Regions from separate parts of the Mesorhizobium sp. B2-2-3 genome, predicted to be linked through region 1. Evidence: predicted binding sites of a transcription regulator. Region 1 holds the regulator's gene; each other region holds the start of a gene.
What was found. Region 1 encodes PhoB, which activates phosphate uptake and scavenging genes when phosphate is short. Its sites were predicted from a motif close to TGTCATNNANCTGTCAT; they were not measured.
Positions count from the first base shown of each region.

Region 2: phnC (phosphonate ABC transporter ATP-binding protein) is a predicted target of PhoB. The motif match lies at 3,110-3,126, and genes of this name have one in related genera.
Region 3: FJ951_RS07410 (PhoX family phosphatase) is a predicted target of PhoB. The motif match lies at 3,040-3,056, and genes of this name have one in related genera.
Region 4: FJ951_RS14475 (RNA degradosome polyphosphate kinase) is a predicted target of PhoB. The motif match lies at 3,274-3,290, and genes of this name have one in related genera.

Region 1 covers NZ_VFWC01000017.1:28,482-34,170, forward strand. The annotation lists gene pstC (phosphate ABC transporter permease subunit PstC) at 1-368, shown strand, start outside; gene pstA (phosphate ABC transporter permease PstA) at 372-1,223, shown strand; gene pstB (phosphate ABC transporter ATP-binding protein PstB) at 1,220-2,023, shown strand; gene phoU (phosphate signaling complex protein PhoU) at 2,049-2,756, shown strand; gene phoB (phosphate regulon transcriptional regulator PhoB) at 2,776-3,465, shown strand; gene FJ951_RS25305 (ROK family protein) at 3,473-4,714, opposite strand; gene xylF (D-xylose ABC transporter substrate-binding protein) at 4,974-5,689, shown strand, end outside.
Region 2 covers NZ_VFWC01000002.1:345,766-351,454, reverse strand. The annotation lists gene phnE (phosphonate ABC transporter, permease protein PhnE) at 1-174, opposite strand, end outside; gene phnE (phosphonate ABC transporter, permease protein PhnE) at 177-1,133, opposite strand; gene phnD (phosphonate ABC transporter substrate-binding protein) at 1,192-2,100, opposite strand; gene phnC (phosphonate ABC transporter ATP-binding protein) at 2,192-3,040, opposite strand; gene FJ951_RS04830 (DapH/DapD/GlmU-related protein) at 3,302-3,919, opposite strand; gene phnL (phosphonate C-P lyase system protein PhnL) at 3,916-4,623, opposite strand; gene phnK (phosphonate C-P lyase system protein PhnK) at 4,688-5,464, opposite strand; partial or broken gene FJ951_RS04815 (alpha-D-ribose 1-methylphosphonate 5-phosphate C-P-lyase PhnJ) at 5,593-5,689, opposite strand, start outside.
Region 3 covers NZ_VFWC01000003.1:288,167-293,855, forward strand. The annotation lists gene FJ951_RS07395 (sensor histidine kinase) at 87-1,478, shown strand; gene FJ951_RS07400 (response regulator transcription factor) at 1,475-2,131, shown strand; gene FJ951_RS07405 (hypothetical protein) at 2,322-2,834, opposite strand; gene FJ951_RS07410 (PhoX family phosphatase) at 3,118-5,121, shown strand; gene FJ951_RS07415 (NAD(P)/FAD-dependent oxidoreductase) at 5,181-5,689, opposite strand, start outside.
Region 4 covers NZ_VFWC01000007.1:57,884-63,572, reverse strand. The annotation lists gene ppx (exopolyphosphatase) at 1-960, opposite strand, end outside; gene FJ951_RS14475 (RNA degradosome polyphosphate kinase) at 960-3,152, opposite strand; gene FJ951_RS14470 (zinc-finger domain-containing protein) at 3,355-3,600, shown strand; gene FJ951_RS14465 (FAD-dependent monooxygenase) at 3,620-4,840, shown strand; gene FJ951_RS14460 (TIGR02117 family protein) at 4,875-5,537, opposite strand; gene FJ951_RS14455 (amino acid ABC transporter ATP-binding protein) at 5,653-5,689, opposite strand, start outside.

The DNA of each region.
Region 1 (5,689 bases):
TGCCGGCGGTGCTGAAGGAATCGGCCTACGGCATCGGCTGCACGACCTGGGAGGTCACGCGCCGCGTCGTCATCCCCTATACCCGCGTCGGCATCATGGGCGGCGTCATGCTCGGCCTCGGCCGCGCGCTCGGCGAAACCATGGCGGTAACCTTCGTCATCGGCAACGCCCACCGCATCAGCGCCTCGCTGTTCGCGCCCGGCACGACGATCTCGGCGACCATCGCCAACGAGTTCACCGAAGCCGACGGCGATCTCTATACGTCTTCGCTGGTGGCGCTCGGCCTGATCCTGTTCGTCATCACTTTCCTGATCCTTGCCCTTGCGCGCTACATGCTGCTGCGCATGGACAGCCGCACGGGAGCCTGACCGATGTCGACGGCCACATCGCTTCACAATCGACGCAAGCGCAGGAATGCCGTGATGATGACGCTATGCGTCGCGGCGGCGGGCATCGGCCTGGCCTGGCTGGCGCTGATCCTCGGCGCACTGCTCTATAAGGGCCTGTCGGGTGTTTCGCTCTCTGTGTTCACCGAAATGACACCGCCGCCCGGCGATGCCGGCGGCCTGCTCAATGCCATCTACGGCAGTATCATGATGACAGTCATCGCCGTCATCGTCGGCACGCCGATCGGTGTCCTCGCTGGGACCTACATGGCCGAATATGGCCGCTTCTCGCGCCTCACCACCGTCGTGCGCTTCATCAACGACATCCTGCTGTCGGCACCCTCGATCATCGTCGGCCTGTTCGTCTACGAGCTGCTGGTGCGGCCGATGGGACATTTCTCGGCGATTGCCGGTGCCGTCGCACTGGCCATCCTGGTCATCCCGGTCGTCGTTCGCACCACGGAGGACATGCTCAACCTGGTGCCGAACGCCCTGCGCGAGGCCGGCGCCGCGATCGGCGCGCCGCGCTGGGTGGTCATCCGCTCGGTCGCCTACCGTGCGGCGCTGTCGGGCATCGTCACCGGCATATTGCTGGCCATCGCCCGCATTTCCGGCGAGACGGCGCCGCTGCTCTTCACGGCACTCAACAACCAGTTCTGGTCGAGTAATCTCAATGCGCCGATGGCCAGCCTGCCCGTCACCATCTTCCAGTTCGCTCTCAGCCCCTACGAGGAATGGCAGCAGCTGGCGTGGACCGGCGCACTCATAATCACCCTTACGGTTCTCGGGCTGAGCATCTTCGCCCGCAGCCTTACCGGACGCAGAGAGGACAGATGAAACCGATGTTGTCCACCGAGTTGAATACGCCCGAAGTCGCGGTCGAGAAAGCCAAGATCGAGGTCAAGGGCCTCAATTTCTACTATGGCCAGTCGAAGGCGCTGAAGGATATCAGCCTGTCGCTGCCCGAGCGCAGCGTCACCGCCTTCATCGGGCCTTCGGGCTGCGGGAAGTCGACGCTGCTGCGCGTCTTCAACCGCATCTACGAGCTTTACCCGAGGCAGAGCGCCGAGGGCCAAGTGCTGCTCGACGGCCAGAATATCCTCGACCGTTCGCAGGATCTCAACCTGCTCAGGACCAAGATCGGCATGGTGTTCCAGAAGCCGACGCCGTTCCCGATGTCGATCTACGAGAACATCGCCTTCGGCGTCAGGCTCTATGAGAAGCTCAGCAAGGCGGAGATGGACGGCCGTGTCGAGCAGGCGCTGAAGCGCGCGGCACTGTGGAGCGAGGTCAAGGACAAGCTCAACGCCAGCGGCCTCAGCCTTTCGGGCGGCCAGCAGCAGCGCCTCTGCATCGCCCGCACGGTGGCGGTGAAGCCGGAGGTCATCCTGCTCGACGAGCCTGCCTCGGCGCTCGATCCGCTGTCGACCGCCAAGATCGAGGAGCTGATCGACGAGTTGCAGGCCGATTATACGATCGTCATCGTCACCCACAACATGCAGCAGGCGGCGCGCGTGTCGAAGCAGACCGCCTTCATGTATCTGGGCGAGCTGGTCGAGTTCGACCGCACCGAGAAGATCTTCACGTCGCCCCGCGAGAAGCGCACGCAGGACTATATCACCGGCCGCTTCGGCTGATCCCAGGCATACGAGGACCAAGATCATGGCCGAACACACAGTCGCAGCCTTTGACGAAGATCTCGGACAGATCAGCAGGCTGATCCGCGACATGGGCGATCTCGCCTCATCGATGGTCGGCGGCGCGACCAAGGCGCTCCTGAATTCCGACAACGCGCTCGCCCAGCGCGTCGTCTCCGACGACGCGATCATGGATGCGCGCCAGCGCGAACTCGACGACCGCGCCATCACCCTGATCGCCAAGCGGCAGCCCATGGCGGACGATCTGCGCCATGTCGTCGGCTCGATCCGCATGGCGGGCGATCTCGAACGCATCGGCGATCTCGCCAAGAACATCGCCAAGCGCGTCGGCACCGTCGGCCTTGCCGCCACGCCGCGCGACCTGTCGCACTCCATCGACGCCATGGCGCAGCTTGTGCTGATCCAGGTCCAAGGCGTGATCGAGGAGTATGCGGCGCGCGATGCCGCGGCACTTGCCAAGCTGCGCGCCGACGATGAACGCATCGACGTCAAATACACGTCGGTCTTCCGCGAGCTGCTGACCTACATGATGGAGGATCCGCGCAACATCACCGCCTGCACGCATCTTTTGTTCTGCGCCAAGAATCTCGAGCGCATCGGCGATCACGTGACCAACATTGCCGAAAATGCCTATTATGTGCTGACCGGCACGCAATTGCCCGCCAATCGCCCGAAGCAGGACGAGACGGCGATGTCGGCGCCAGCGGCTTGACGGCAGGGGTGACCAGTCGATGATCGCGCCACGCATCATGGTGGTGGAGGACGAGGAGCCGCTGGGTGTGCTGCTCCGTTACAATCTGGAATCGGAGGGTTATCAGGTAGAGGTGGTGACGCGCGGCGACGAAGCCGAGATCCGCTTGCAGGAGAATGTCCCTGACCTTCTTGTGCTCGACTGGATGGTGCCGGCGGTGTCCGGCATCGAGCTCTGCCGCCGTCTCCGCATGCGGCCCGAGACCGAGCGGCTGCCGATCATCATGCTGACGGCGCGCGGCGAGGAAAGCGACCGGGTGCGCGGTCTCTCCACCGGCGCCGACGACTATCTGGTCAAGCCGTTCTCAACGCCGGAATTCATGGCACGCGTCAAGGCGCTGCTGCGCCGCGCCAAGCCCGAAGTTCTGTCCAGCGTGCTCAAGGTCGGCGACATCGTGCTCGACCGTGAATCGCACCGGGTCTACCGCAAGAAAAGCGAGATCCGGCTCGGGCCGACCGAGTTCCGCCTGCTCGAATTCATGATGCGACATCCCGGCCGCGTGTTCTCGCGCAGCCAACTGCTCGACAATGTCTGGGGCGAAACGATCTATATCGACGAGCGCACCGTGGACGTGCATGTCGGCCGGCTGCGCAAGGCGGTCAACAATGGCCGCATGCCTGACGTGATCCGCACCATTCGGGGCGCGGGGTATGCGATTCGCGAAGACTAGGGATATGTCACGCAACGTTCTCGCCCACGCCTGATTTCGCCTGTGCCCCCGGCGCGAAAATCTCCTGGTCGACGAAGGTCAGCGCGCGCATGGCGCAGCCCTCGCGGATCAGTGGCAGTTCGTTCGGCTCGGTGTCGAAGGAAATCGATTTCGAGTGCTGGCCGCCGGCGGTCTGGGCAATGGCCTCGCGCAGAGCCGGCTCGATCAGGTCGAAGGCGGCGGCGCTGACGCCGACCATGGCGACCGGCGCCGGATCGATCAGCGCGAACAGGCTGCCAAGGCCGTAACCCAGCGCCTCGCCGGCCTTGCGGTAGGCTTCGCGCTCCGGCCCGTCCTTTTCGCGCGCCGAGGCCGCCAGGGTGCGCATGTCGGCGTCGCTGACGTCGACGGGCTCGGTGTCCTCGCCAAGCTGCCTCGCGTTGCGCCAGATGGCATAGTTGCCGGCATAGGCCTCGACGCAGCCGCGCCGCCCGCAGCGGCAGAGCGCCCCGCCGGGGCGATGGATCATGTGGCCGAACTCGCCTCCGGATGAATGGGTGCCGGTGAACAGTTCACCCTTCAGCACCAAGCCCATGCCGATGCCGTGCGACAAAAGGATGGCGATGAAGTCGTCGCGGTAGCGCTGGGGATCGCGCCAGCGCAGCGCCACCGCCATCATGTTGCAATCGTTCTCCATGGTGGCGGGAATGCCGAACTCGGCCTCCAGTATGTCGGCGAAGGCGATGTCGGTCTGCGGCGTGATCGGCGACCACAGCATGGTGCGCGCATCCGTGTCGGTGATGCCCTGGATCGCCAGCGCGATACGGGCGATGCTGCCGACGTCGAGGTCGGGATCCTCGAACCGCCGCCTGACGATGGCCACGCATTCGCCGATCAGCGCCTCGCGCGACAGGGTGAGCGTGTCCAGCCGGCGCTGCTCTTCAGATATCACCTGGCCGGCATAGTCGATGACGGCGACGGAGAGAAAATTCAGCGACAGCACCACGGTCATCACCGCCGCGGCTTCAGGGTTGAGGCTGAGGCCGACCTGCGGCCGGCCGCGTTTCAGCGCACCGGCCTCGCTCGGCTTGCTCTGCGCCAGGATGCCTTCGCCAATCAGGTCGGAGGAGATCGCCGATATGGTGGAATGGCTGAGCCCGGTGGTCGCGGCAATCTCGGTGCGCGAGGGCTGCCCGGCACGGCGCACGGCCGCGATCACCATTGCCCGGTTGCGTCGGCGCAAATCGTCGTGGCGGATTCCGACCGACATGTTTCTCGCATCCTCCCCGTCGCCGCGTTCTCTCCCCAGGATCCCGACGACCGTCAAATACTGGCAGAACCGGCCTTGGCTGTCATTATTTATTCCGGAGCTCGAAAAAAATTCACGAGGACATCAAAATACATCAGAATCGACGTTGACAGCGTTCCGACGATGGACCAGTGTTTTTTCGAGGCTCGAAAAAATAGAGCCTTTGTGCCGGCCTACGGGCCTGTTTGGTCGCGCCATACGCGGCGCAGGGAGGATTAAGATGAAGAGATTCACAGCCGCCATCCTGGCGGGTGTCGCCATGTCGCTGACGCTCGCGTCGGTCGCGCAGGCGAAGGACAAGGTCATCGGCGTTTCCTGGTCGAACTTCCAGGAAGAGCGCTGGAAGACCGACGAGGCCGCCATGAAGAAGGCGATCGAAGCCGCCGGCGACAAGTATATTTCCGCCGACGCCCAGTCCAATCCCGGCAAGCAGCTCACCGACGTCGAGAGCCTGATCTCCCAGGGCGCCAATTCGCTGATCATCCTGGCGCAGGACGCCTCCGCCATCGGCCCGGCGGTGCAGAAGGCGCTCGACGAAGGCATTCCGGTCGTCGGCTATGACCGCCTGATCGAGAACAAGGACGTCTTCTATCTGACCTTCGACAACAAGGAAGTCGGCCGCATGCAGGCCCGCGAAGTGTTCAAGGTGAAGCCGGAAGGCAACTACGTCTTCATCAAGGGCTCGGGTGCCGATCCGAATGCCGATTTCCTGTTCTCGGGCTCCATGGAAGTGCTCAAGGACGCCATCGACAGCGGCAAGATCAAGAATGTCGGCGAAGCCTATACGGATGGCTGGCTGCCGGCCAATGCGCAGAAGAACATGGAGCAGTTCCTGACCGCCAACGACAACAAGGTCGACGCGGTCGTCGCGGCCAATGACGGCACTGCCGGCGGCGTCGTCGCGGCGCTGACGGCTCAAGGCCTGGCCGGTACCGT
Region 2 (5,689 bases), on a different contig from region 1:
CCGCTCCCAATGCGATTCCCGCAGCACTTGCGGCAGATTGAAGAACCACAGCGCGTAGAGCAGGTAGAGCAAGATGCCGCCAAGCAGCAGCAGCGGCCCGAAACGCTTGTGGAACGGCCGGCGGAACACTTGCGGGAAGCGTTCCTCGATCGACTGGATTTCGGCGGCGGTCATGATCAGGCGCTCATCACAAAGGCCTGTTCGCCGACCAGCTTGCGGCGCAGCCAGGCGGAGAACTGGTCGACGATGAAGATGGTCGTGAACAGGAGCAGCACCAAGGCTATCGTCTTGGCGCCGAAGCCGCGCGAGATCGACAGCTTCAGCTCCTCGCCGATGCCGCCGCCGCCGACCGCGCCCATGATGGTGGAGATGCGCACGTTGATCTCGATCCTGAGCAGCGTATAGGACATGAAATTGGGCAGCACCTGCGGCAGGCCGGCAAAGCGTACCCGTTCGAACCAGTTGGCGCCGACGGCCCGCAGGCCTTCCTCGGCGCGCATGTCGATGTTCTCGTTGATCTCATAGAACAGCTTGCCCAACGCGCCGATCGAATGCAGACCGATGGCGATGATGGCGGCGATCGGACCTATCGAGACGATGGCCGCGAACAGGCCGGCGATGACGATCTCGGGAAAAGCCCGCAGCAGTTCCATGAAGCGCTTGACGACAAGCCGCAGCAGCGGATGCGGCGTCAGGTTGCGCGCCGCGATGAAGGAGAACGGCACGGCGAAGACGAAACCGATAAATGTCGAGACCAGCGCCACGTTAAGCGTGGTCAGCATCAGCTCGAAATATTCGGGGATGTAGAAGCCGCCCCAGACATAGGCGCGGCCGAGCGGAAAGTTGAATTCCTGCGTGCCGGTGTCATGCGGGGAGGCGATGTCGAACAGCGCCCGCCAGACATCGTTCCAGTCCTTGGGAACGAGCCAGCTCAGGAAATCCAGTATGTGCGGAAGCCGGTCGAAGAAGTGTCCGGCATTGGCATCGTCGGCGAACCACATGGTGCCGCCGAGTGCGACCAACAGCAGGCCGACGCCGATGGCGGTGTAGAGCCGGCGCAAGGAGGTCTGGCGACGCCAGGCGTCGGCCATCTGGTGCGTGGCGCCGGAAGGAGCTGTCAGGGAAAGGGTCATGGTCGGAGATGCAAGAAGGGCGGCGTTTTCTCGACGCCGCCCTTCCTGACTTCTGCCTTTAGCCGCCGATGGCTGCCTTACGGGCTTCGACGATGACGTTATAGAAATCCGCCTTCACCGGAACGTAGCCGGTAAAATCACCGCCTTCGACGCCTTCGAAGCAAGCCTTGTCCTTCTTGGGCAGGTCGGTGAAGAAGGCCGCCAGCTTGGCCGTCATCTCGTCGCCGAGCGCCGTGCGCACGACCAGCGGACCGTTCGGGATCAGGCCCGAGCGCCAGACCTCGACGAAGTCGTTGGGGTCGACGGCGCCCTTGGCGACTTCCTTGTGGAAGGTGCCGGAGGTGTAGCCGTCCTTGAAGTCGCCGATGCCGGAGGAATCGTCCACGGCCACGTCGACCTTGCCGTCTCGCACGGCGAGCACATTGTTCTCATGGCCGCCATTGAACTGGGTCGAGGCGAAGAAGGTCTCGTTCGACGCGCCCGTGTCCTTCGGAATCTGCGTCAGCGGGATCAGGTAGCCGGAGGTCGAATCCGGATCGGCGTAACCGAGCTTCTTGCCCTTGGCCGACTTGATGTCGGTGATGCCGGAGGACTTCAGCGCCAGGCCGATCGAATAGTAGCCGGTCGCGCCGTCGGTCTGCTGGGTGGTGAGGATCGGGGTTACCGCCTTGGGATCCTTGAGGACGACGCTGGCATAGCCGGAAGCGCCGAGTTCGGCAAAGTCGAGCGTGCCGCCGAGCAGGCCCTGGATGACGCCGTCATAGTCGGCGGCCGGGAACAGCGAGACCTTCTCGAAGCCGAATTCAGCCTTCAGGTGATCGGCCAGGCACTGGTAGTTGCGCAGCCGGTCGGTTTCGTTCTCGCCGCCGAGGATGCCGACGCGGAATTCCTTCATATCGGCGGCATGCGCCGCGCCGGTGGCCATTGCAAGCACCGAAACGGCGCTGAAAACCATTTTCCTGAACATCTGATTTCTCTCCTGTAGGTTCCGGCCCCGCGCCGGCGGCGTTGGTGATTTTGACGGGTGCCCTGACGCGGGCTGGCGATCCAGGTCGCTCTCAGTAACCCGGGAATGCGGGTTCGAGCGGTCCGGCGGATGCGGCGATCTTTTGCTTGAAGGCAACGCTGGTCGAGGTGATGGCCTCGGATATCTCGCCGCCATTGCTGTCGGCGCCATAGACGAGACGGACGGCCTCGCGGTTAAGCTCCTCCGGCGGCCCGTCGAACACGACCTTGCCCGCGGCCATGCCGATGATGCGGTTGCAATAGGTGCGGGCGGTGTCCAGCGTGTGCAGGTTGGTGACCACGGTGATGCCCTCGCGCAAATTGATGTCCTGCAGCGAATCCATCACCACCTTGGCATTGAGCGGGTCGAGCGAAGCGATCGGTTCGTCGGCCAGGATCACCCGGGGCTGCTGCATCATGGCGCGGGCAATGGCGACACGCTGCTGCTGGCCGCCCGACAAGGTGCCGGCGGGCTGCAGCGCGGTACGGGCGATGTCGAGCCGCTCGAGGGCCGCGACCGCCTGCGCACATTCGGTTCGCGAGAACATGCCGAAAAGGTTCGACAGGGTCGGACGATGGTTCAGCCGGCCGAGCAGCACATTGGTCAGCACGTCGAGGCGCGGCACAAGGTTGAATTGCTGGAAGATCATGGCGCAGTCGCGCTGCCAGCGCCTGAGCGGCGAACCGCGCAATTGCGAGACCTCGGCTCCGTCGAAGAAAATCGATCCATGGCTGGGATCGATGAGGCGGTTGATCATACGCAGAAGGGTCGACTTGCCGGCGCCGGAACGGCCGATGACGCCGACCATCTGACCCTGCGGGATCGAGATGCTGACATCGTTAACGGCGGTGTTCTTGCCAAATCGTCGGGTGACGCCGCGGATTTCGAGCGTGGCTGACATGGTGCGTTCCCGTCCAGTCGCGGTTGAAGGTCCTGTTGACCCTCGCTAGCGCAGCGCCATGAACCTGCGGTGTCGGATTGATGTCAGTTTTGTTACCACCCACAGCCGTGTCGTGCGCGATCAGGCCAGGACCAATCAGTTCCTCGAAGTGCTTCCATGTCCCTGAAGCTGCGGAAGGCAGGCGGCTCGAGAAGACAGCCCCCTGCCCGAACTCTGTGTAAGGGATGCGAATAGTGAGCAGCCCTATTCCATTCACCACCGTCATCCACCGTATTTTTCCAGGAAAGCTTCGGCCTCGAGCTGACGGAAATCGTCGAGTGCGGCGCGCAGCCTCGCATGGTCCCAATCCCACCAGGCCAGCGCCTGGTAGCGCTCGGCGGTGCGGCGGTCGAAGCGCTCGCGGACCGGCTTTGCCGGCACGCCGGCGACGATGGTGTAGGGAGCGACATCCTTCGATACCACCGCTCCGGCGCCGACGGCGGCGCCATCGCCGACGGTGATGCCGGGCAGGACTGTCGAGCCATGGCCAAGCCATGTGTCGTGGCCGATTGTGACGCGCCTGGCGCGGCGCTCAGCGAAAAATTCGCTCTCGTGTTCGGCATCGTCCCAATAGTCCGATGCGCGGTAGGTGAAGTGGTGCAGCGTCGGTCGCCAGGTCGGGTGGTTGGTGGCGTTGATGCGCACGCTTGCCGCGATGTTGGAGAATTTGCCGATCGTCGCACACCAGACGGCGCAGTCCTGCATCATGTAGGAATAGTCGCCGAGTTCGCTTTCCGAAACCCGACAGCGGTCGGCGATTTCGGTCCACCGGCCAAGCGTCGAATTCTCCACATCCGCCGTCGGATGGACCAGCGGCGTTTCCGACAGTTTTTTAGTCATGCGGCGAGCTTTCCCGGGGCGAAGGCGGTGACGTCGATGATGCGGTCGGCCACCGCTTCGCGCACATCATGGTCGTGGAAGATGCCGAGCAGGGCGACGCCTGCCGCCTTCTTGGCGGCGATGAGTTCGATCACCACATCGCAGTTCCTGGCGTCGAGCGAAGCGGTCGGCTCGTCGAGCAGCAGGATCGGGTGCCCGGTGATGAAGCCGCGCGCGATGTTGACGCGCTGCTGCTCGCCGCCGGAGAAGGTCGCCGGCGGCAATGCCCAGAGTTTTTCCGGCAGGTTGAGCCGCGCCAGCAAGGCGCGCGCCTTGCTTCTTGCTGTTTCGCGATCCTCGCCGCGCTCCACCAGCGGCTCGGCGACGACGTCGAGCGCCGGTACGCGCGGCACGGTGCGCAGGAACTGGCTGACATAGCCGATGGTCTGGCGGCGCACGGCAAGCACGGTGCGTGGGCTGGCGCTGGCGAGATCGATGAGCCCGTCTTCGTGCGTGACGATGATCTGGCCTTCGTCGACGGCGTAATTGCCGTAGAGCATCTTCAGGATCGAGCTCTTGCCGGCCCCGGACGGGCCGCCGAGCACGGTGCATTCACCGGCGCGGATCGAGAAGGAGACACCGGCGACGACAGGCAGTTTGATGCCGTCGCGCAGATGCATGGTGAAGCTCTTGGCGACGTCGGAAACAACGAGAGGCGTCGGCATCAGAAGGTACTCCAATCGTTATTCGTTTGCGGGCAGGACAGAGGGGGGTGACTTGGCGCCATCGTCAAACCTGCAGAATCGAGGAAACAAGTAATTGCGTGTACGGCGCGCGCGGGTCGTCGAGCACGCGGTCGGTGAGGCCGCTTTCGACGACGCGGCCGTCCTTCATCACCATCATGCGCTGCGACAAAAGCCGCGCCACCGCGAGGTCGTGGGTGACGACGATGGCGGCGAGGCCGAGATCGGTGACGAGGCCGCGCAAGAGATCGAGCAGGCGCGCCTGCACCGAGACGTCGAGGCCGCCTGTCGGTTCATCCATGAACACCAGCCGCGGGCCGGTGACGAGGTTGCGGGCAATCTGCAGGCGCTGGCGCATGCCGCCGGAAAAGGCGCGCGGGTCGTCGTCGATGCGGTCTTCCTCGATCTCGACGCGCGACAGCCAGTCGACGGCGGTGGCGCGGATCTTGCCGTAGTGGCGGTCGCCCACCGCCATCAAGCGTTCGCCGACATTGGCGCCGGCCGACACCGTCATGCGCAAGCCGTCGGCCGGATTCTGGTGGACAAAGCCCCAGTCGGTGCGCATCAGGAAGCGGCGCTCGGCCTCGCTCATGCGGTAGAGTTCGCGGAACTGGCCGTCGCGCATGCGGTAGCTGGCGGTGCCGGATGAGGGCAGCAGCCGCGTCGACAGGCAGTTGAGCAATGTCGTCTTGCCGGAGCCGGATTCGCCCACGACAGCCAGGACTTCGCCCGGCCACAGATCGAAGGTGACGTTGTCGCAGCCGACGCGCGAGCCGTAGAATTTCGAGAGCGCCGAAACGCGTAGCAAGGGTTCGTCGGTCATTGTATCTCCTTACCCTCCCCCTTGTGGGGAGGGTCGGCGCGCAGCGCCGGGGTGGGGGCTGCCGATGGGTCGCTACCCCCACCCGCGCCTTCGGCGCGACCTCCCCACAAGGGGGAGGTAGGGGTGCTGCGCCGCTTCTCGCAGTGGTCGGTGTCGGAGCAGACGAACATGTGGCCGCCGTGATCATCGAGGATGACCTCGTCGAGATAGACGTTCTCGGCTCCG
Region 3 (5,689 bases), on a different contig from region 1:
GGGACCAGGCTCTTGTGTCGGCAGGACCGAAGCGCCAAAGTCGCGGCCACTACCCTGCCCCTGCGGGTGGGGGCGAGGAGCGTGGCGTGCGATTTCTCGAAACCTTGTCGCGGCGCTGGAACGGGCTTACGCTGGCGCTGCAGTTCATCATTGCCGGCGGCTTCGGGCTGCTTGCGGTGATGCTGGTGGTCGGCTTCTGGGTCACCGCGCAAATCCGTGAAAGCGTGCTCCACAATTCGGCGGCCACGACTGCCCTTTATGTCGACAGCGTGATCGCTCCGCTGCTCCCCGATCTGCGCACGAACCATCAGCTCGATGACGCCGTCAAACGGGCGCTTGACGAGACCCTCGGCCAAGGCGCGCTCGGCAAACGGCTGTTTTCCTTCAAGTTGTGGCGTCGGGACGGCACGGTGCTGTATTCGAAGGACACGGCCTTGATCGGCCGGCAGTTCGGCCCGAGCGCCAACCTGCGTGCCGCCTTCGCCGGGAATGTCGTCGCCGAGTTCAACGAGCTAGGCGACGAGGACGACAAGGAGGAGAGGGCCGCGGGCGTGCCGCTGCTGGAAATCTACAATCCAGTCCGCGAACCCTGGTCGGGCGAGGTGGTCGCCGTCACCGAATTCTACGAGATCGCCGACGATTTCCAGGCGGCTCTGGCTTCCGCCTTGCTGTCGAGCTGGCTGATCGTGGCCGGCGCCACGCTGACGGCGCTGCTGCTGTTGTCGGGGATCGTCATACGTGGCAGCCGCACCATCGACAAGCAGCGCGGCGTTCTGCAGGGCCAGGTCTCCGAGCTGCAGGCGCTGGTTTCGCAAAACCGGGCGCTGCGCCTGCGCGTCCAGCAGGCGTCGCGCCGTGCCACGGCGCTCAATGAACGATACCTGCGTCGCATCGGTGCCGACCTTCATGACGGGCCGGCCCAGCTCGTCGCGCTGGCGGCGCTGCGTGTGGACAGCCCCGCCATTTCCGGCGAGGGTGCCTCCAGCGACAGCCGCAACGCCGAGATCGCCATGATCCGCATGGCGCTGGACGACGCGATGCGTGAAATCCGCGGCATCTGCAACGGCCTTGTCCTGCCGCAGATAGAAACGGCCGCGACCGGCGACATTCTGCGTCTTGCCGTCGACGAGCATCAACGCAGGACCCGCAGTTCCGTGGCGCTGACCCTATCCAGGCAGTTGCCCGAACTGGGCGCTTCGGAGAAGATCAGCATCTATCGCTTCGTCCAGGAGGGGCTGAACAACGCTTATCGTCATGGGCAGGGCAAGGATCAGGAGGTGAAGGCCGGGATGACAGGCGGCAAGTTCTTCGTTGAAGTGTCGGATGGCGGGCCCGGATTCGACCCGAGGCGGGCCGAAGGCCTGGGGCTCGCCGGCATCAGGGAGCGTATCGAAAGCATTGGTGGCCAGTTCGAGACCACGACCGGGCCGCAGGGAACACGATTGATGATTACGCTAGCCGCCGAGGATCAACCATGATCGGTACCATCCGTGTCGCCATTGTCGACGACCACCCTCTGTTTCGCGAAGGCGTTACCCGCAGCCTGTCGGAGATCGGCGGCTTCGAAATGGTGGCCCAGGGCGCCACGGCGCAGGATGCCGAACGCATCGCCTCGACTTTGCAGCCCGACATACTGCTGCTCGACATCAGCATGCCGGGTGACGGCCTTGCGTCGGTGGCCGGCATACTGGGTGCCAATCCCGGACAGAAGATCGTCATGCTGACGGTCTCGGAGGCCAATGCCGACGTGGCGCGGGCGCTGAATGCCGGTGTGCGCGGCTATGTGCTGAAGGGGGTCGGCTCGCGCATGCTGGCCGAAATCCTGCATGGTGTCGCGGCCGGCGAGACCTATGTGTCGCCGACCCTGTCGGCTCGCCTGCTTTCGGACCTGCAATCGCTGCAGCCGGCCAACGGCAGGACGGATCGCCTGCGTCAGCTCACCGGACGCGAGGCCGAGATCCTGCAGCTGGTGGCGGAAGGGCTGAGCAACAAGGAAGTGGCGCTGCGGCTGGCACTGCAGGAAAAAACGGTCAAGCATCACATGACCGGTGTGCTGTCCAAGCTCAACGTCCGCAATCGCACCGAGGCGGCGCTGCTGATGCGCGAAGCGCGGGATCGGGCCGGCAGCTAATCCTGGTCGGCCGCAAGGGATCCCCGGTTTGGGATAACGACACGCATAAATGAAAACCTGAAGCGCGGTGCAGCAGCGGAACGCTCCAGGGCAAAAAAGACGGCCCCTATACGGGGCCGGAGCGACAAGGTCACCTCCGCCGGGGGGCGGCGGAGGTGACACGTAAAGCGGGCGATGCCTATTGCCCGCTCTACAACCCCTTGAGGCGGCTTATATCCGCCGCCGTCGCAGGGCGCTCGACGATCGTGCGGCCCAGAGCGTCGGTCATTTTGAAGCGACCCTTCTCGATCTCTTCCCCGAAGCCGTTAGGGTGCTGCACCACGATCTTGTTGTCGTCTATTTCGACACGATCGCCGGTTGTTGCGTTCACATGCTTGCCGGAGCTGTTGGCACCCTTCCCCTTGCCGTTGTTGCCGGCGCCATTGTTCCCGTTGCCGCCAGCGTTGCCATTGTTGCCTCCGGCGTTGCCATTGTTGCCGCCGCCGTTATTTCCATTGCCGCCATTGCCGCCATTGCCGCCATTGCCGTTACCGCCACCACCGCCATTGCCGCTGTTCCCGCCAGGCTTGGCTTGGGCGCTGGACGCGACAATGCCTGCGGCGGAACCGTGAAAATCGAGGTGATAGGGGGCTATGGTCAGCGCCAGTGCCGGCACTGCTCTCAGGGCCAGCCAGCAACAATGAGCCATGATCGAGCTGCGCATCAGTCCCTCACTTGATCGGACCGGCAAAATTCAGAGGCCATCTCGTGCAGGTACGCGACCATCGGCGACATGGCGTGTTCGTGTAAGTGGCCCACGACCGATGCCGCGGCAATCCGGACCTTCGCCCCGATCGGTTTAGGACCTTGGTCCGAGTTTCAAACCGGATGTGGCGCGAGGTTCGCGGTCAAGCTGGCGGGTGCACGAATGTCACGAAAGTGTGACCGATCGTCTATAAGGGGTCGAAACGCGTGACACGCTCCAGCCATCCAGCCAGAGGCAGACCATGACCGACCATCGCTCGCCCGACGCCCGATTCCGCACCAGCCTGCTTGAGGAAAACGACGGTCCGGCGACCAACCCCACCGAAAACCGCACCATGGGCGAAATCATTGCCGAGCGGTTCTCCCGCCGCGCCTTCCTCAAGGGCTCGCTGGCCGTCTCGGCCATCGCCGCCACCGTCAGCCCGCTGGCGCTCGTGGCCGCCGACGATGCGCGTGCCGCCGAGGGCTCCGCCTTCTCGTTCGAGGAACTCGAAGCCGGTATCGACGACAAGCACCATGTCGCGCCGGGCTACGATGCCGACGTGCTGTTGCGCTGGGGCGATCCGCTGTTTGCCGATTCGCCGGAGTTCGACCCGGCCAGACAGTCGGCTGAGGCCCAGGCAAGACAATTCGGCTACAACAACGACTATGTCGGCTATATCGGGATCGATGGCTCCGCGGAGCACGGCCTGCTGGTCGTCAACCACGAATACACCAATCCGCATCTGATGTTCCCGGGTATCGTCAAGATAGTCGAGAAGGACGGCAAGAAGGCGGCCGAACTCACGCCGCTCTCGAAGGAGCAGGTCGATGTCGAGATGGCGGCACATGGCGGCACCATCGTCGAGATCCGCAAGGAAGGCGGCAAGTGGCAGGTGGTGCGCGACGGCAAGTTGAACCGCCGCATCACCTCCAACACCGAAATGGCGCTGTCGGGCCCGGTCGCCGGCCATGACCGCGTCAAGACCAATGCCGACCCATCCGGCACCAAGGTCATCGGCACATTCAACAACTGCGCCGGCGGCGTCACGCCCTGGGGCACCTATGTCATGGCCGAGGAGAACATCCATGGCTATTTCTCCGGTGAACTGCCGGAAGGCCATAAGGAAGCCGCCAACTACAAGCGCCTCGGCATTCCGGAAGGCGCCTATGAATGGGGCGCGCATTACGATCGCTTCGACCTCGCCAAGGAGCCGAACGAGCCCAACCGTTTCGGCTGGATCGTAGAGGTCGACGTCAACGATCCGACATCCACGCCGAGGAAGCGCACCGCAATGGGCCGCTTTAAGCATGAAGGCGCCGAATCGATCATCGCCAAGGATGGCCGCGTCGTCTTCTATCTCGGCGACGACGAGCGCTTCGAGTACGTCTACAAATTCGTCACCGCGGGCCGTTTCGATCCGGACGACCGCGCCGCCAACATGAACCTGCTCGACGACGGCACGCTGCATGTCGCCAAATTCGCCGCGGACGGTACGGTGGACTGGCTGCCGATCGTCTTCGGCCAGGGTCCGCTGACACCTGAGAACGGCTTTGCCGGCCAGGCCGACGTGTTGATCGAGACGCGGCGTGCCGCCGACCTGCTCGGCGCCACCAAGATGGACCGTCCCGAGGACATCCAGCCCAATCGTATCAACGGCAAGGTCTATGTCATGCTGACCAACAATTCCAAGCGCAAGGCCGATCAGGTCGACGCCGCCAACCCGCGCGCCGATAACGCCTTCGGCCATATCATCGAGATATCGGAGGATGGCGGCGATTTCGCCGGCACCAGGGGCAAATGGGAGGTGCTCCTGAAATGCGGCGATCCAGCGGTTGCCGATGTCGGCGCCACCTTCTCCACCGCCACCACGGCCAATGGCTGGTTCGGCATGCCCGACAATTGCGCGGTCGATTCGGCCGGGCGCCTGTGGGTCGCCACCGACGGCCAGGGCCCGAAGACCACCGGCCGCACCGACGGCCTGTGGGCGGTCGACACCGAAGGGCCGGCGCGCGCGACGTCAAAACTGTTTTTCCGCGTGCCGATCGGCGCTGAAATGTGCGGGCCGCTGTTTGCGCCCGACGATCAGACCGCCTTCGTCGCCGTCCAGCATCCAGGCGACGGCGGCGAGGATTGGGAGGCGTTCGGCCGCCCGTCCTATTATGAGGATCCGTCGACGCGCTGGCCCGATTTCAAGCCGGACATGCCGGTGCGGCCGGCGGTCGTCGCCATTACCAGGCAAGGCGGCGGCAAGATCGCGATTTAGAGGGCAATTCCAGGAAAGTGGGGTTCCGTCCGACGCGTAAAACGAACCTCCAGCCCGGTTCAGGGGCCGGAATTGGCGATCCGCCGGGCAATCCGCTCGGCGATCGCCTTGGCCTGGATGGCGGCGTTGGCGAAGCAGCCGCGGATGCTCGGCCGCATGCCGGTGAACCAGAGGCCAGGCAGTTTCGGATCGGCATCCCCGCCATTGAACAGCGGAACGCCCTTGCCGTCGAGCACGCCGAGATCGCCGACCATCTGCTCAAGCCCGGTGCGGTAGCCCGTCGCGGCAATGACGATGTCGGGATCGATCAGGCTGCCATTGGCCAGGATGACGCCGTCGCGGGTGAATTCCCGCACCGCCGGCACGACGGTGATCCTGCCCGAGCGGATGGCGTCGATCGCGCCCTCGTCGGCGGCGATCGCTGTGTAGTCGGTGGTCAGGCGGCTGGCGCCGCCCACCGGTGCCGGCGGCACGCCGAATTTCGTCAGATCGCCGAAAACCAGGCGCTGCGTCAAGGCGATCACCGCATCGGCGACCCGCAAAGGCAGCCGCGCCATCAGCGGCGACA
Region 4 (5,689 bases), on a different contig from region 1:
CTCCGATGCCGAGATCAGGGGATCGGCCTTCTGCTCGGCCTGGTCGAGCAGGGAATAGAGGAAGCCTTCGCGCACGCCGAGCGCCGAGACGATGATCTTCGACGGCTGCATCGCCGCCATGATCTCCTGCAGCACGATGGCACCGTAAGGCAGCAGCGAGCGGCGGTTCTTCGAAACGCCCTCGATGCCTTTGATCTTCTCGATCTCGCCTTTGGCCACTTGCCGCAGGAAATTGGCGGCACTTTCGACGCCGATCTCGTAGTGGTGCATGACGCCAAGCGGATAGTTGGTCATCTCCATGTGCAGCCGGGCGAGATTTCGCCAGGTGCCGCCGACGGCATAGAAAGGCCTGCCTTGCCCGCCTTTCAGCAGCTTCGCCCGCCCCAGCTCGTCGCGCACGATTTTCGCTGCCTGCGTGAGGGAGTTCTTGGCCATATCCTGGAGGCGCAGGCCGCCCAGCGGCAACGTTATGCCGTCGCCGATCGCTTCGCCATTGACGTCGACCAGTTCAAGGCTGCCGCCGCCGAGGTCACCCGCGATACCGTTGGCCGGATGAAAGCCGCAGATGACGCCGAGCGCGGAATAGTAGGCTTCCTCGCGGCCGCTGATCACGCGGATCTCGGTCTTGAGCACGTCTTCGGCGCGGTGGATGAAATCGGGGCCGTTGACGGCCTCGCGGGCGGCCGCGGTCGCCAGCACGTACATGTGCTCGGCGCCGGCCTGGTCGGAGAGCGCGCGGAAGCGGCGGAACTCCTCCATTGACCGTGTCACGCCCTCGGGGTCGAGCTTCCCCGTCGACACAATGCCGCGGCCGAGGCCCGCCAGCATCTTTTCGTTGAACAGCATGGTCGGCGAGCGCGCCAGCCCCTCATAGACGACAAGGCGGATCGAATTCGAGCCGATGTCGATGATGGACAGCGGTCGGCGATCCTGCAGCCGGCCCTGGGAATCGGACAGCATCAGGCGGCGGCGTTCTTCTTGCGGCGCTTGAATTGCGCGATCCGCTTCGGCGCATGCGATTTCAGCGCATCACCCCGTCCCGACAGGCTCGGATTGGTCATGAAATATTCCTGTGCGTTGAACGGCTCCTCGCCCTCCTCGAGCACGACGCGCCGGGAGGTTCCATCAGCCAATACGTCGAAACTTTGCTGATTGTCCATGATGTTGCCGAGCATGATCTGGCCCAGCACCTGTTCATGCACAGTTGGGTTGGTGATCGGCACCATGGTCTCGACGCGACGGTCGAGATTGCGCGGCATGAGGTCGGCCGAGGAGATGTAGACCACCGCCTCGTCCGACGGCAGGCCGTGGCCATTGCCGAAGCAATAGATGCGGCTGTGCTCGAGGAAACGGCCGACGATCGACTTGACCCTGATGTTTTCCGACAGGCCCGGCACCTGCGGCCGCAGGCAGCATATGCCGCGCACGACGAGGTCGATCTCGACGCCCGCTCGGCTGGCGTCGTAGAGCGCGTCGATGATGATCGGATCGACAAGGGCGTTCATCTTCATCCAGATGCGTGCCGGCCGTCCCTCGAGTGCGTGGGCGACCTCATCGGAAATGTGCTGCAGGATACGGTTCCTCAGCGTGAAGGGCGAGATCGCCAGCCGCATTTCGGCGGTCGGCTCGGCATAGCCGGTGATGAAGTTGAAAAGCTGGGCGACATCGCGTGCGATCGTTGCATCGGTGGTGAAGAAGGACAGGTCGGTGTAGATGCGCGCGGTCACCGGATGGTAATTGCCGGTGCCCAGATGCACATAATTGCGCAGCTTGCCGTCCTCGCGCCGCACCACCAGCGACATCTTGGCGTGGGTCTTGAGCTCGAGGAAGCCGAACACGACCTGGACGCCGGCGCGCTCGAGGTCGCGCGCCCAGCGGATGTTGGCCTCCTCGTCGAAGCGAGCCTTGAGCTCGACCAGTGCCGTCACCGACTTGCCGGCCTCGGCGGCGTCGACCAGCGCACGCACGATCGGGCTGTCGTTGGAGGTTCGGTAAAGCGTCTGCTTGATCGCCACCACTTCCGGGTCGGCCATCGCCTGGCGCAGGAACTGCACCACGACGTCGAAGGATTCGTAGGGGTGGTGGACGATGATGTCCTTCTCGCGGATAGCGGCGAAGCAATCGCCGCCATGCTCGCGGATGCGCTCGGGGAAACGCGGATTGTAGGGCGTGAATTTGAGGTCGTCGCGGGCAACGGCGACGATCTCAGAAATCTGGCTGAGCGCCAGCGGGCCGGTCAGGACGCTGATGCGGCTCGACGAAACGCCGAGTTCGCCGGCGACGAATTCGCGCAGTTCGGCCGGCATGAGCATGTCGAACTCGATGCGAATGACGGAGCCGCGGCGGCGGCGCTTTAGCGCGGTCTCGAACAGGCGCACGAGATCTTCCGATTCCTCCTCGACCTCGATGTCGCTGTCGCGAATGATGCGGAACGTGCCGGAGCCCTTGACCTCGTAACCCGGGAACAACTTGCCGATGTAAAGGCCGACCGCCTCTTCCAGCGGGATGAAGCGGACATGGTGCTTGCGGTCCGGCAGGCGGATGAAGCGCTTCAGCGCCACCGGCAGGCGCAAGAGCGCGCTCATCTCCTCGCCGTTCTTGCGATGGCGAAGCTGCAGCGCCATAGAGAAGCCGAGATTGGGGATGAACGGGAATGGGTGCGCCGGGTCGATCGACAATGGCGTGAGAACAGGAAACACCTGGTCCTGGAAGTGCTCCTCCAGCCAGGCCTTCTCGTCCTTGGTCAGCGCGTCGCGGGTGATGCTCTCGATGCCTTCCTTGTTGAGCAGCACGGTCAGCGCCGAAAGGCTCTTCTGCTGGTCTTCCTGCAACCGTTCGACCTCACGCAGCAGCTGTTCGAGCTGCTGTTCGGGGGTACGCCCGTCCGGACTTCTCAACACGATGCCTTCGCGAACCTGGCCAGCCAGGCCGGCGACGCGCACCATGAAAAACTCATCGAGATTGGCCGCGGAGATCGACAGGAAACGTACCCTCTCCAGCAGCGGATGGTTTGTGTTCTGCGATTCCTCGAGCACGCGGCGGTTGAACTGCAACCAGGAGAACTCGCGATTGACGAAACGATCCGGATTGCCTTCCGGGCTTGCCGCTTCCGCATTGATGAACTCGCTCTGGACCGGCTTCAGTTCGTTCATGGTTCCTGCTCTTCCCACGTCTGGTTGCTTCGCCGCTTTTTCGGGCGGCGCCCAGGCTGTTGCGCCTGGCTGCGATGCTCCAGCCGGTTAACCGGCTTAACTTATCCTCTGACAGGCTTTTGCGACAGTTTCATTTCATCGAACTTGCAAACAGACCGGTTATGATCCAAACGCTGAGCAGACTGCGCTAAAGGAGACGACGATGGCAGGCGGTTCCATTCCCCATTTCCAGAACGATGCGGGCCATCCGGCGATCGATATCGGAGTCAAGGAATTCATGTGCACCGGCGCCAACCCGCCTTTCGACCATCCGCATGTGTTTCTCGACATGGGCGACGACAATGAGAAGGTCTGCCCCTACTGCTCGACGCTCTACCGCTATTCGCCGAAGCTGACGGCGATGGAAACGCTGCCGGCCGGCTGCCTCTACATCGATCAGGCCGCCTGACCTCCAGCGGGCCGGGCCAATGGCAGACGCACAGTCCCGGCAAGTCATCATCGCCGGGGCGGGTATTGCCGGGCTGACCGCGGCACTGGCTTTCGCCGAGCGCGGCTATCCCGTACGGATCTTCGAACAGGCGCAGCGCCTCGAAGCGGCGGGCGCCGGCATCCAGCTTTCGCCCAACGCGACACGCATCCTGCGTGAGCTCGGCGTACTCGACGCACTTCTTCCCAATGCCGTCAGGCCGGAAGCCGTGGTGCTGAAGGATGCGGCAACCTTGGGCGAACTGGCGCGCGTGCCTCTTGGACGAGCAGGCGAGGCGCGCTGGGGTGCGCCCTACCTCGTGGCGCATCGAGCGGACCTGCAAAACGCGCTGATGGCGCGCGTGGCTGCCATGCCCGATGTTCATCTCACCACCGGCGCGCGCCTTGACAGCGTCACGATCAGCAGTTCAGGCATCACCGCGGCAGCCGATGTGGGTGGCAGGCCCGTCGCGGCGGAAGGTTTCCTTCTGGTCGGCGCCGATGGCGTCTGGTCGTCGGTCCGCGGACTTGCCGACCCAGCAAGAACCAGCCCTGCGAAAAGCCACTTCTCGGGCGAACTGGCCTGGCGGGCAACCGTCAGCGCAGACAGTCCTGCCGGGCAAGCTTTTGCAGAGATCGGTGCGCCGGACTGCGTCACCACCTTCCTGCATCCCGGCTTTCACATGGTCGCCTATCCCGTCAGCAAGGGCAGCGCCATCAATCTCGTCGCTTTCACCAGGGGCGAGCGTATCGCCGAAGGCTGGTCCGGCCATGCCGATCCCGCAATCCTGGCCGGCGCCATGCGCCGCACCGCGCCGGCGCTGGCAAGGCTTGCGGAGTTGGCCGGCCCTTGGGCGGCCTGGCCGGTCCATACGGTCGATCAGAAGCCGCCATGGGTAAGGTCGGGCCGCATCGCACTGGTCGGCGACGCGGCGCATGCCATGACGCCGTTCGCGGCACAGGGCGCCGCGATGGCCATCGAGGATGCCGCCACGCTTGCCGACGTCATGGCCGCCTCCCCTGCCGATCTCGCCGGAAGTCTTCAAATCTGGGAAGGCCTGCGCCGGCCGCGCGTCGTGAGAGTGGCACGTCGCGGCGCCCTCAACCGCCTTGCCTGGCATGCCTGGGGTCCGGTGGCGTTGGCGCGCAACCTTTTCCTGAAAATGCGGGCGCCGGAGAAGCTCGCCGCGGATTTGGACTGGCTTTATGGGTGGCGGGCCTAGAACTCGAACGAGGCGTTGGCGTTATCTGCGCGACCTACCAATTATACAGCCTCAACGACCACCCGAGCGAGACCGGCAACGGGTTCCACCAACCGGTGCGCAGGCCGGCGGTTCGCAAGGCGGCCGCGGTCCAGGTGTTGCAGCCGGCCAGCGCATTGAAATGGCCGTTCGCCTCATAGAAGCGGTCGAAATCGGAATAGGCGGCCCCTGCGATGACGATCGGCCCGCCTGGTCCTTGCTGAAAACTCGCATCGATGAAGTCGAGCAACGCGGCAAAGCGGTCTTCCGGGATGTCGAAGCCGGCGACATCGGGTCCGGAGATATTGCCGGCGACCTCGACATGCATCACTGAAGCGTCAAGCGTCAGGGCCTTGAATACGGGCATCGCCTTCAGCTGCGACCAAGTCGGCGTCTCCAGGTAGAAGGCGCGGCCGCCCCAGCCGAAGACGATGTAGCGCACCTCGGGCGCGTCGGAAGGCTGGCCGGCAGCGGCGAGGAAGCGAAAGCGCCGGCGCACGCCATCATCGACGGGAATGGCGATGTCGGTGTGGATCGGATTGCTCAGCACCAGAATGTGCCTGGCGCCCTCGCCGGCCGCGGCAGCCGGCCAGAGTGGTCGCGGCACCAGTGTGCCGAGTGCCGCGACCAGCACCACCGCGGCCACCAGCACGGCCAGGAAACGAAGGCGTTTTCTCATCCGGGCATAGTTCTTGCGATTCCATCACGTTTCAATCGAAACGATCCGATCGGCCAAATGTGAAAAAGCCCGACCGTGGCGCGGCCGGGCTCCTTCCATTTCGACGAAGCAGCGCTCAGTGCAATATCTGCGACAGGAACAGCTTCGTGCGC